3 regions of the Mesorhizobium sp. IMUNJ 23232 genome follow, and region 1 is predicted to be linked to each of the others. Evidence: predicted binding sites of a transcription regulator. Region 1 holds the regulator's gene; each other region holds the start of a gene.
What was found. Region 1 encodes PhoB, which activates phosphate uptake and scavenging genes when phosphate is short. Its sites were predicted from a motif close to TGTCATNNANCTGTCAT; they were not measured.
Positions count from the first base shown of each region.

Region 2: the regulator PhoB is predicted to act here: its motif matches at 1,561-1,577, upstream of ACH196_RS16015 (esterase-like activity of phytase family protein).
Region 3: the regulator PhoB is predicted to act here: its motif matches at 1,355-1,371, upstream of ACH196_RS03935 (bifunctional 2',3'-cyclic-nucleotide 2'-phosphodiesterase/3'-nucleotidase).

Region 1 is NZ_JBIRCY010000001.1:76,398-79,670, forward strand. Features, by position in the region: gene pstA (phosphate ABC transporter permease PstA) at 1-137, shown strand, start outside; gene pstB (phosphate ABC transporter ATP-binding protein PstB) at 151-966, shown strand; gene phoU (phosphate signaling complex protein PhoU) at 988-1,695, shown strand; gene phoB (phosphate regulon transcriptional regulator PhoB) at 1,712-2,401, shown strand; gene ACH196_RS00425 (hypothetical protein) at 2,548-2,766, shown strand; gene ACH196_RS00430 (hypothetical protein) at 2,859-3,273, shown strand, end outside.
Region 2 is NZ_JBIRCY010000019.1:43,895-47,167, reverse strand. Features, by position in the region: gene ACH196_RS16020 (phosphatase PAP2 family protein) at 1-23, opposite strand, end outside; gene ACH196_RS16015 (esterase-like activity of phytase family protein) at 112-1,485, opposite strand; gene ACH196_RS16010 (anhydro-N-acetylmuramic acid kinase) at 1,629-2,759, opposite strand; gene tyrS (tyrosine--tRNA ligase) at 2,859-3,273, shown strand, end outside.
Region 3 is NZ_JBIRCY010000004.1:60,377-63,649, forward strand. Features, by position in the region: gene ACH196_RS03935 (bifunctional 2',3'-cyclic-nucleotide 2'-phosphodiesterase/3'-nucleotidase) at 1-1,266, opposite strand, end outside; gene ACH196_RS03940 (NAD(P)/FAD-dependent oxidoreductase) at 1,419-2,684, opposite strand; gene ACH196_RS03945 (5-formyltetrahydrofolate cyclo-ligase) at 2,898-3,273, shown strand, end outside.

The DNA of each region.
Region 1 (3,273 bases):
TATTTATGTGGGCGGATTTTCCGGAGCCCGGGTTCCAGCAGAAGACATCCGCCGCGATTCTCATCTTGCTGGCGTTCCTGATCGTGATGAACGCCATAGCTGTCATCCTGCGCAAGCGCTTCGAGCGCCGCTGGTAAGGGGTAGAGGGACATGAACATCATGACGGAAGCCAAGGTCGAGCAGAAGCTTCGGGACCAGTCGGTCGGTCCGGCGATCAAGGTAAAGGGCGAGAAGGTCACCGTTCATTACGGCCAGAAGCAGGCGCTGTTCGACGTCAATCTCGACGTGCGCGAAAACCAGGTGACGGCGCTGATCGGCCCGTCGGGGTGCGGCAAGTCGACCTTCCTGCGCTGCCTCAATCGCATGAACGACACGATCCCGATCTGCCGCGTCGGCGGCAACATCACCCTCGATGGCGAGAACATCTACGACCCGAGGATCGACGTGGTCGAATTGCGCGCCCGCGTCGGCATGGTGTTCCAGAAACCCAACCCGTTCCCGAAGTCGATCTACGAGAATGTCGCCTACGGCCCGAAGATCCACGGCCTCAGCAAGAGCAAGGCCGATCTCGACGGCATCGTTGAATCCAGTCTGCAGAAGGCGGCGATCTGGAATGAGGTCAAGGATCGTCTGCACGAGCCCGGCACCGGGCTTTCCGGCGGCCAGCAGCAGCGCCTCTGCATCGCCCGCGCCATCGCCGTGTCGCCGGAAGTCATCCTGATGGACGAACCCTGCTCGGCGCTCGACCCGATCGCCACCGCCAAGGTGGAGGAGCTGATCGACGAATTGCGCGCCAACTACACGATCGTCATCGTGACGCACTCGATGCAGCAGGCGGCGCGCGTGTCGCAACGCACCGCCATGTTCCATCTGGGCTACCTGGTCGAGGAAGGGGCGACGGACAAGATGTTCACCAACCCCGACGACAAGCGCACGCAGGACTATATTACCGGCCGCTTCGGCTGATCCGGCTCAAGGAACACGAGAATGCGCGAACATACCGTTGCCTCGTTCGACGAGGATCTGGAACAGATCGACCAGTTGATCCGCGACATGGCCGATCTGTCGAGCTCGATGGTCGGCGATTCGATCCGGGCGCTGCTGCACACCGACACGGCAGCGGCGCAGCGGATCATTTCCGAAGACACCGTCATGGACGCCAAGCAGCGCGAGCTGGATGACCGGGCTATCACCTTGATCGCCAAGCGCCAGCCGATGGCGCAGGATTTGCGCGCCGTGTTGGGCGCCATCCGCATGGCCGGCGACCTCGAGCGCATCGGCGATCTCGCCAAGAATGTAGCCAAGCGCGTTGGCGCGATCGGCGAGGGCGCCACGCCGCGCGGTCTGTCGCACGGCATCGACGACATGGCGACGCTGGTGCTCGCCCAGATCAGCGGTGTGATTGCCGCCTATACCGGACGCAAGCCGGACGAACTCGACAGGCTGCGCGCCGAAGACGAGAAGATCGACCTCAAATACACTTCGGTGTTCCGCGAATTGCTGACCTACATGATGGAAGACCCGCGCAACATCACCACCTGCACGCATCTGCTGTTCTGCGCCAAGAATCTGGAGCGCATCGGCGACCACGTGACCAACATTGCGGAAAACGCCTATTATGTGCTGACCGGCTCGCAGCTTCCGGCGAACCGCCCGAAACTCGACGAGACGGCGACGACCGTCCTCGCCGAATAATTTCAAGCGAGGTGCGATGATCGCTCCGAAGGTCATGGTGGTCGAGGACGAAGAACCGCTCGGCGTCCTCCTCCGCTACAATCTGGAATCGGAAGGTTATCAGGTCGAGGTCGTCATGCGCGGCGACGAGGCTGAGATACGGCTCCAGGAAAACGTGCCGGACCTGCTGGTGCTCGACTGGATGCTGCCGGCCGTCTCCGGCATCGAGCTCTGTCGGCGGCTCAGGATGCGGCCGGAGACCGAGCGGCTGCCTATCATCATGCTGACGGCGCGCGGCGAGGAGAGCGACCGGGTGCGCGGGCTGGCCACCGGCGCCGACGACTATCTGGTAAAACCGTTCTCGACGCCGGAATTCGTGGCGCGGGTGAAAGCGCTGCTGCGGCGCGCCAAGCCGGAGGTGCTGTCCTCGGTGCTGAAGGTCGGCGACATCGTGCTCGACCGCGAATCGCACCGGGTCTACCGCAAGAAGAGCGAGATCAGGCTTGGGCCGACCGAGTTCCGGCTGCTGGAATTCATGATGCGGCATCCCGGCCGGGTATTCTCGCGCGGGCAACTGCTCGACAATGTCTGGGGCGAGACGATCTACATCGACGAGCGCACCGTCGACGTGCATGTCGGACGGCTGCGCAAGGCGGTGAACACCGGCCGCCTGCCTGACGTCATCCGCACCGTGCGCGGCGCCGGCTACTCCATAAGCGAAGAATGATTGCCCATCCCGTCGCGGTTTCGCGGCGGGCGTCATTCTCGCGCAATCTTCTTCCCCGACAGTGCGCGGCGCGCTCCCGGCCGGCATTAGCGTTTTGTTATCCTTAATTCGATACTTTGGCAGGCATGAAGCCTGCGGGAAACCATATGCAAATCCTGTCCAAGAATCGGAACATCGCCGAGATGGACGCCCTCATGGATGCCCAGGACGACCGCAAGACAAAACTCGTCGACCGGCGCGCCATCCAGGAATCGGTTTCGTATCTAAGAAGTCACGGCTTCGACGCCGAAGAGGTCCAGCGCTGCCTGGTGCGGTATTTCTACGTCGACCTCGACCTGCTCAACGAAGCGCTGACGGAACACTAACCGCCTCGGCGGTCTCAGCGAGATCAATGTGGCCGGCTCTGGCCAGGTGTCTTGGCGCTGACATCGACGCCGATATGCGGCGGCGGAGCGCGATGGACCTTCCGGCGTCGTGTAGCCCTTGCGACAGCCTTGTCTTCGCTGCTGTTTTCCTCGACCAGCCGGCGGCCAATTCGATAGGCCACATATCCGGCCAGCGCGGCGGCGGCCAAACCGAAGCGGGTCATTTCATTGTCCTCCGTCTTTTTGGCTTTCCTGAAGATGCATCTGCCGGAACGGGTTCGGCTTCAGCGTCGGGCGCCATGTATTTTGCGGCGAGCCGTGTCGCCACCACCGCCAGACCGAGCCGGACAAGCCATTTGATCATCGAAAAATCTCCATTCGCTCCAGCGGAAACTCGCATGTGCGAGAAGAAGTTCCGGGATGATCGTCCGGCGCTTGGGACTCCCTTCTTGACCTGGCAAAGATTGCCGTGCGACTTTTCTGCCACCCGCGCGTTGAACCAGCCAA
Region 2 (3,273 bases), on a different contig from region 1:
TGCAGATCGACGACCAAAGTCATGTGAAGCTGGCCATGACAGGAATTGCGACGACGATTTGACGTTCCGCGAGGGCGGCCCGGCCAAAGCCGGGCCGCTTCTATTCGAGGCTTACTTGGCCTTCAGGAAATCGCCGACTTCGAGCACGACGAACTCGTTGTCGTCGGCCTTGTCCAGCGCGCGGCCAGCCGAGAACGGCAGATTGTTGTCGTCGCCGACGATGATGTGGGTGTCATCGACGAGGTCGACATTCTCGATCGTGTTGAACGGCATGTCGTAGAAACCTTCGCCGCCGCCCTGACGCTTCCTGTTGTCCGGATCCGAGATCTTCAGCAGGTCGATGTAGCCGATCTTGCGCGCGGCGCCGCCGACATTGGCGTCGGTCATCTCGATCTTGTAGATGCGCTTGAATTTGGCGGACATGGCGAAGCAGTCGGCCGCCGGCTTCTTCGGGTCCGCGCAGGCCTTGTCGACCGTTCCGGCGCCCTGGTCGCGCTCGATGACAAGGGCCGTCGTTGCGTCGATCATGTTGAAGTCGCCGATGGCGTCGCCGCCTTCGGCCGACAGCGGATACAGCCAGCTACGGCCGGTCCAGGCCTTGGAAGCGACGTCGAACTCGATGACGCGCAGCGAACGCTCGCCGTCCTTCTGCTCGGCCGAATGCTCCATCTTGCCGTCCTCCTTGAACAGCGCGCCTTCGAGCATAGCGTAGAGTTTTGTGCCGTCCTTGGACTGCGCCAGCCCCTCGTAGCCGCCCGAGCGCTTGACGTTGAAGGACGGCATCGGCAGCGACGGGTTGGCCTGCAGCGTCAGCGTCGGATGATCGGGCGACTTTACCGGCTTGCCGTCGACGACGGTGTCGATCACGTCGGTCAATTTGCCCTCCAGGTCGAACTTCAGGAGAAACGGCCCGAACTCGTCGCCGACCCAAAAACCGTCGGCGACCGGCTGGATCGATTCGACGTCGAAATCCGAGCCGGTCAGGAAGCGGTTGTCGCTGCCTTCCAGCACGATCGGGAACGGCGCCTTCCTGTCCGGATCGGTCAGGAAGATCGTCTGCATGCGCTCGACGGTGCCCGCGTCCCAGTCGAACTTGACGTGGTGGATCATCAGGGCGGCATCGGTCGAGTTCAGCTTGTTGCCGAAACCGTTGTCGGAGAGCGTCCAGAAGGTTCCGTCACCGGCATTCTTGATGCCGGAAAAACCCTGGACCGGCTGGCCGTCGAAAGGCAGCGACAGGCCGGTGAGGCGCACGCCGTCCTTGCCGGGAACGCTGCCCAGCGCGGTCGCGCGCTTGCGGTCGGGGGTGGTGAATTTTCCGGAGGTCTGCAGATATTCCGGCGCATTTTCCGGCGCCTTGATGATCGTGTTGGCCGGCAGGATGGCGTGGCCGACGAGCGTCGACGGGAACACGGTTTCGTCGGCGAATGCCGCTGTGGTGGTCAGGGCCAGCGCGGCAACAGCCGCGAGAACAGAGTGTCGCATGATTTGCAATCCGTCTTCGAGAGGAATAACGGATCATGCGCTATGGCGGGCTGATGTCGGGCGGTTGAAGGTTCGATGAAACTTCCATGAAGTGCACAGCTTTGCCGGAGCGGCGGCTTTCGGCCGACACCCGACGACCACGCTCAGCCTTGTTTCCCGGAGATAACGCCCCCGCTCACCGCCTCCCGGCATCCCGTCGTCGTCGGGAAGGTCAGTGGTAGCCCCTTCAGCGAGCGCACCGCCAGATAGGCCCAGGCCTCCGCCTCCGTGGCATCGCCGTCGAGCCCGACATCCTCCGCCTGCGCGACCTCGGCGCCGGCTCGCTCGGCGCCATCACGCAGGTCGCCGACGATATGCGGGTTTTTTCGCCCGCCGCCGCAGACGATCCAGAGCTTCGGTTTTTCCGGCATCTGCTCCGCGCTTTTCAGGATCGCCTCCGCAGACACGGCGGCCAGCGTGCGCGCGCCGTCGGCGAGTTCCAGCCCGCTCGCCTTCTCCAGCGTAAAATCGTTGCGGTCGAGCGATTTCGGGCCGTGCTTTTCGAAGAACGGATTGTCGAGATAGTCATCGACCACCCGGCCGATCACCCCGCCCTCGCTGGCGATCGTCCCGCCGGCGTCGTAGGGCACGCCGCCCTCGCGCGACACCCACTGGTCGATCAGCGTGTTTCCGGGGCCGGTGTCGAAGGCAACGGGATCGCCGTGTTCCGGCACAAAGGTGATGTTCGAGATGCCGCCGATGTTGACGAAGACGATCGGATATTTTTTTGCAAAATCCCCCGTCAGCGACCGCGCCAGCGCAGCGTGATAGGCCGGCACCAGCGGCGCCCCCTGCCCGCCGAACAGCATGTCGTTGGAGCGCATATCGTAGACGACGCGAATGCCGGTGCAGGCCGACAGGAACGGCCCGTCGCCGAGTTGCACGGTCACGCCGAGATGCGGACGGTGCAGCACGGTCTGGCCGTGGAAACCGATCAGTTCCGGCTTTGCCCAGTTCTTCGCGCCGTTGCGCAGAAAAAGATCGACGGCGTCGGCGTGGCGTCCAGTGATGTCGCGCTCTAATGCGGCCAGATCGCCCGGCCGCTCGTCGCGCCGGACAATGGCCTTGGCGTCCTCTAGCCCCGCCTCGATGCGCCGGCGGAACGCCGCGTCGTAGGGCACGAAAAGAGACGGCCCGCGCTCGACAAGATTCTCGCCGTCGGTGCGCAGCATGGCGAGGTCGATGCCGTCCATCGATGTGCCGCTCATCAGGCCGATCGCTGTGATAAGGCTCATTTCGACGCCGTCCTTGTGATTCCTTGGCCGGCGATGCTAAAGGCCGGCAGCCGCGCGCGCCATGCGCGGTCCTCCCGTATCGACTTCCGGAACGTCGTCATGCCCGCTTTCAAATCCGATTTCCTGCGCATCCTCTCCGAACGCGGCTTCATCCACCAGGTCTCCGACGAGACGGCGCTGGACGAGTTGTTCCTGAAAGAGACCGTTACGGCCTATGTCGGCTACGACGCGACCGCGACCAGCCTGCATATCGGCAATCTGATCTCGGCCACCATGCTCTACTGGATGCAGGAGACCGGACATCGCCCGATCGCGCTGATGGGCGGCGGCACCTCGATGATCGGCGACCCGTCCTTCCGCGACGAGCAGCGCGGCCTGCTGACGGCGGAGAAGATCGCGGAGAACATCGACGGCATAAAAAAGATCTTCTCGCGCATCCTGCGTTTCGGCGATGGGCCGAACGACGCGATCATGGTCAACAATGCCGACTGGCTGATGAAGCTCAACTATGTCG
Region 3 (3,273 bases), on a different contig from region 1:
CCACTCAGTATCCTTCAGCAAGTCCTTGATATACCAGGTCTGCGCCTGGCTGACGATCTGCACCGACGGGTCGTCGGCGACCAGCGCGAAATAGGAATAGAGCGGCGCGGACGTCTTGCCGACCGGCCGCCTGACATAGGCGAGCGTCGCCTCGTGATCCTCCTTCAGCGCCTCGACGATGTGCTGGTCGTCGCCGACCGTCGCCTTGTTCTTGTTTTCGACGCGCTCATAGATCGGCCTGGCTTCCGAGGTCGCAGAAACGATCTTCCATTGCGAGCTGTCGCGTTCCAGCAAGAGGTCGATCAGGCCCATATGCGAGCCCCAGAAGCCGCCCATGACCGCCGGCTTGCCTTGCAGCGTACCCGCCGCCGTATCGACGCCCGCGAGTTCCTGAAAATCCTTTTTTCCAGGGAAGACAAGGTGTTGGTGACCGGTAAAGACCGCATCGATGCCCTCCACGCCCGCGACGAAGAAGGAAGCATTCTCCATCATGTCGCCCTGCTTGACGTCGATGCCGGAATGCGAGAGCGCAATGACGACGTCCGCGCCCTCCTCCCTGATCTGCGGTACCCAGGCCTTTGCCGCCTCGACGATGTCGCGCGTCACCACATTGCCGGTCAGGTTCTTGGCGTCCCACAGCATGATCTGCGGCGGCACGAAACCGATGATTCCGATCCTGATCGGCTGCTCGGCGCCCGAGCCGTCCTTGATCTTTTTTTCAAGGATCACGTAGGGCTTGAGGTAAAGCTTGTCGTCGCGCGGGTTCGCGGCGAGTTCGGTGCCCTTGATCAGGTTGGCGCAAACGAAGGGGAAATTCGCTCCGGCCAGCACCTTATCGAGGAATGACAGGCCGTAGTTGAACTCATGGTTGCCGAGCGTGGAGCATTCGTAGCCGAGCAGGTTCATGCCCTTCATGACGGGATGGAGATCGCCCTCCTTTATGCCCTTCTCATAGGCGATGTAGTCGCCCATCGGATTGCCTTGCAAGAGGTCGCCATTGTCGATCAGCATTGCATTGGTAGCTTCCTTGCGAACCGCGTCGATCAGCGAGGCCGTGCGCGAGAGGCCCATCGTGTCGTTTGGTTTGTCGGCGTAGTAATCATAGGGCAGCACGTTCACATGGATGTCTGTGGTCTCCATGATGCGCAGATGCGCCTGGTTGGCCTGAGCGCGCGCGGAAAAAGGATGCAGCACGATCAGCGCGCCAACAGCGGCGCCGCCGGCGAGGAAAGAGCGGCGGGATATCGGGTGAAGCATCTCGGACATGGATTCTCCTGGTGAAACTGGAAAGCGAAAGATCGACCCCGAAACCAAAACTTTCGCGCCAAAATTTAGCCGAGTCCAGCAAGAAGGAATGACATGTCGATGACATTTGCCGGCAAATGATCCATCGCACCCGGCGCCAACCCTGGCACCCGTCATTTCCTGTCGGCATCTCCCTGCGTGATCAACCGGGCGCTGCGCTGCCCGGTGACATAGATCCATAGCCAGCTCAACGACACGGTCAGCCGGTTCCGGAGGCCGATCAGGAAATAGATGTGGGCAAAGCCCCATATCCACCAGGCGATCCAGCCTTTCAGCTTTATCCAGCCAAAATCGATCGCCGCGGCGCGCTTGCCGATCGTGGCAAGGTCGCCGTCGTGCCTGTAGCGGAATGGCCGCGGCGCGGTGTCGCCAGCCAGACGCGCCTTGACGGTTGCCGCGACATGCTTGCCCTGCTGCTTGGCGGCGGGCGCTACGCCGGGGACCAGACGCCCCTCCTTCCATTCGACATGGGCGGTGTCGCCGACGGCGAAGATATCGGGGTGACCGGGTACGGTCAGGTCCGGCTCGACCATGATGCGGCCGACGCGATCGGCGGCAACGCCCAGCCATTCGGCCGCCGGCGAGGCGGCAACGCCGGCCGCCCAGATGATCGTTGCGGCCGGAAGGCGCTCGCCGCCGAACGCCACACCGTCGGCGGTGCATTCCGACACCGGACGGCCGAGTTCGACGGTGACGCCGAGCCGCTCCAGCGCTGCCTTCGCATAGGCCGACAATTCCGGCTTGAAACCTGGGAGCACGCGGTCGCCGGCCTCGATCAGGACGACGCGCGTTGTGCTTGTGTCGATGTTACGGAACTCACCGATAAGCGTGTCGCGTGTCAGTTCGGCGATCGTGCCGGCGAGTTCGACACCGGTCGGCCCACCGCCGATGATGACCAGCGTCATCAACGCCCGCCGCTTGTCCGGGTCACTCTCCTGTTCGGCCCGTTCGAAGGCAAGCAGGATGCGCCTGCGGATTGTGGTCGCGTCCTCCAGCGTCTTCAGGCCAGGCGCGAACGGCTCCCATTCGTCATGGCCGAAATAGGCGTGCCGCGCCCCGGTGGCGAGCACCAGCGTGTCGTAGGCGACTGCCGTGCCATCCTCCAGCAGCACACGCTTTCCAGTGGGATCGATCCCGACAACGGTGCCGAGCAGCGTCGTCACATCCTTGCGCTTTCGCAGAAGGTGCCGAACGGGCCAGGCGATCTCCGAAGTCGCCAGCGAGGTGGTCGCGACCTGATAGAGCAGCGGCTGGAACAGGTGATGGTTGCGCCGGTCGATGACGGTCACGCAAACAGGTGCGCCGGCAAGCGCGCGCGTGAATTCGAGGCCGCCGAAGCCGGCCCCGACAACGACGACGTGATGAGAGAAAGCGGTCATGTGTTTGCACTCGTCCCGTTCGATGGCGATCAGGCCATGCAAAGGATGGGGCGCGCGACCGCCTGAAACAAGCACCGTACCCTTTGGGGCGGCCGTTTCCGCACAGGCGTATGACCTTCCGGACATTCGGACGCCCGATGTCGCGAATGCGCATGCCGCCCTCGCCCGCCAAGTCTAGCCTCTTCATAAAAGCCGGACGAGCGAGGATATCCGATGGATCACGATCGCGACGACAAAGACCCGCCGCGCTACGCGTCGCCTCCCTGTTTCATGCACGAGATCGAGGTAGGTCTCGGCTCCGGCCGCCCATCCGATCAGGTCTTGTGGGCCGATGTCCGCCGATGGCGCAAGGCCGAGCGCGAACGGCTGATCGAGGCGCGGCTCGCCATACCCGCCGAAATACGCACGGAAATGGCGGGCCGCATCGCGCGAGGACTCGATGCCGTTATCGGCGACATCAGGGGCCATATGATCAGCCTCTACTGGCCGTTTCGCGGCGAGCCCGACCTGCGCCCGTGGATCGTCTCCGTGGCCGAGCGTGGCGGCCGCATCGCCCTGCCGGTCGTCGTCGAAAAGGGCCGGCCGCTGG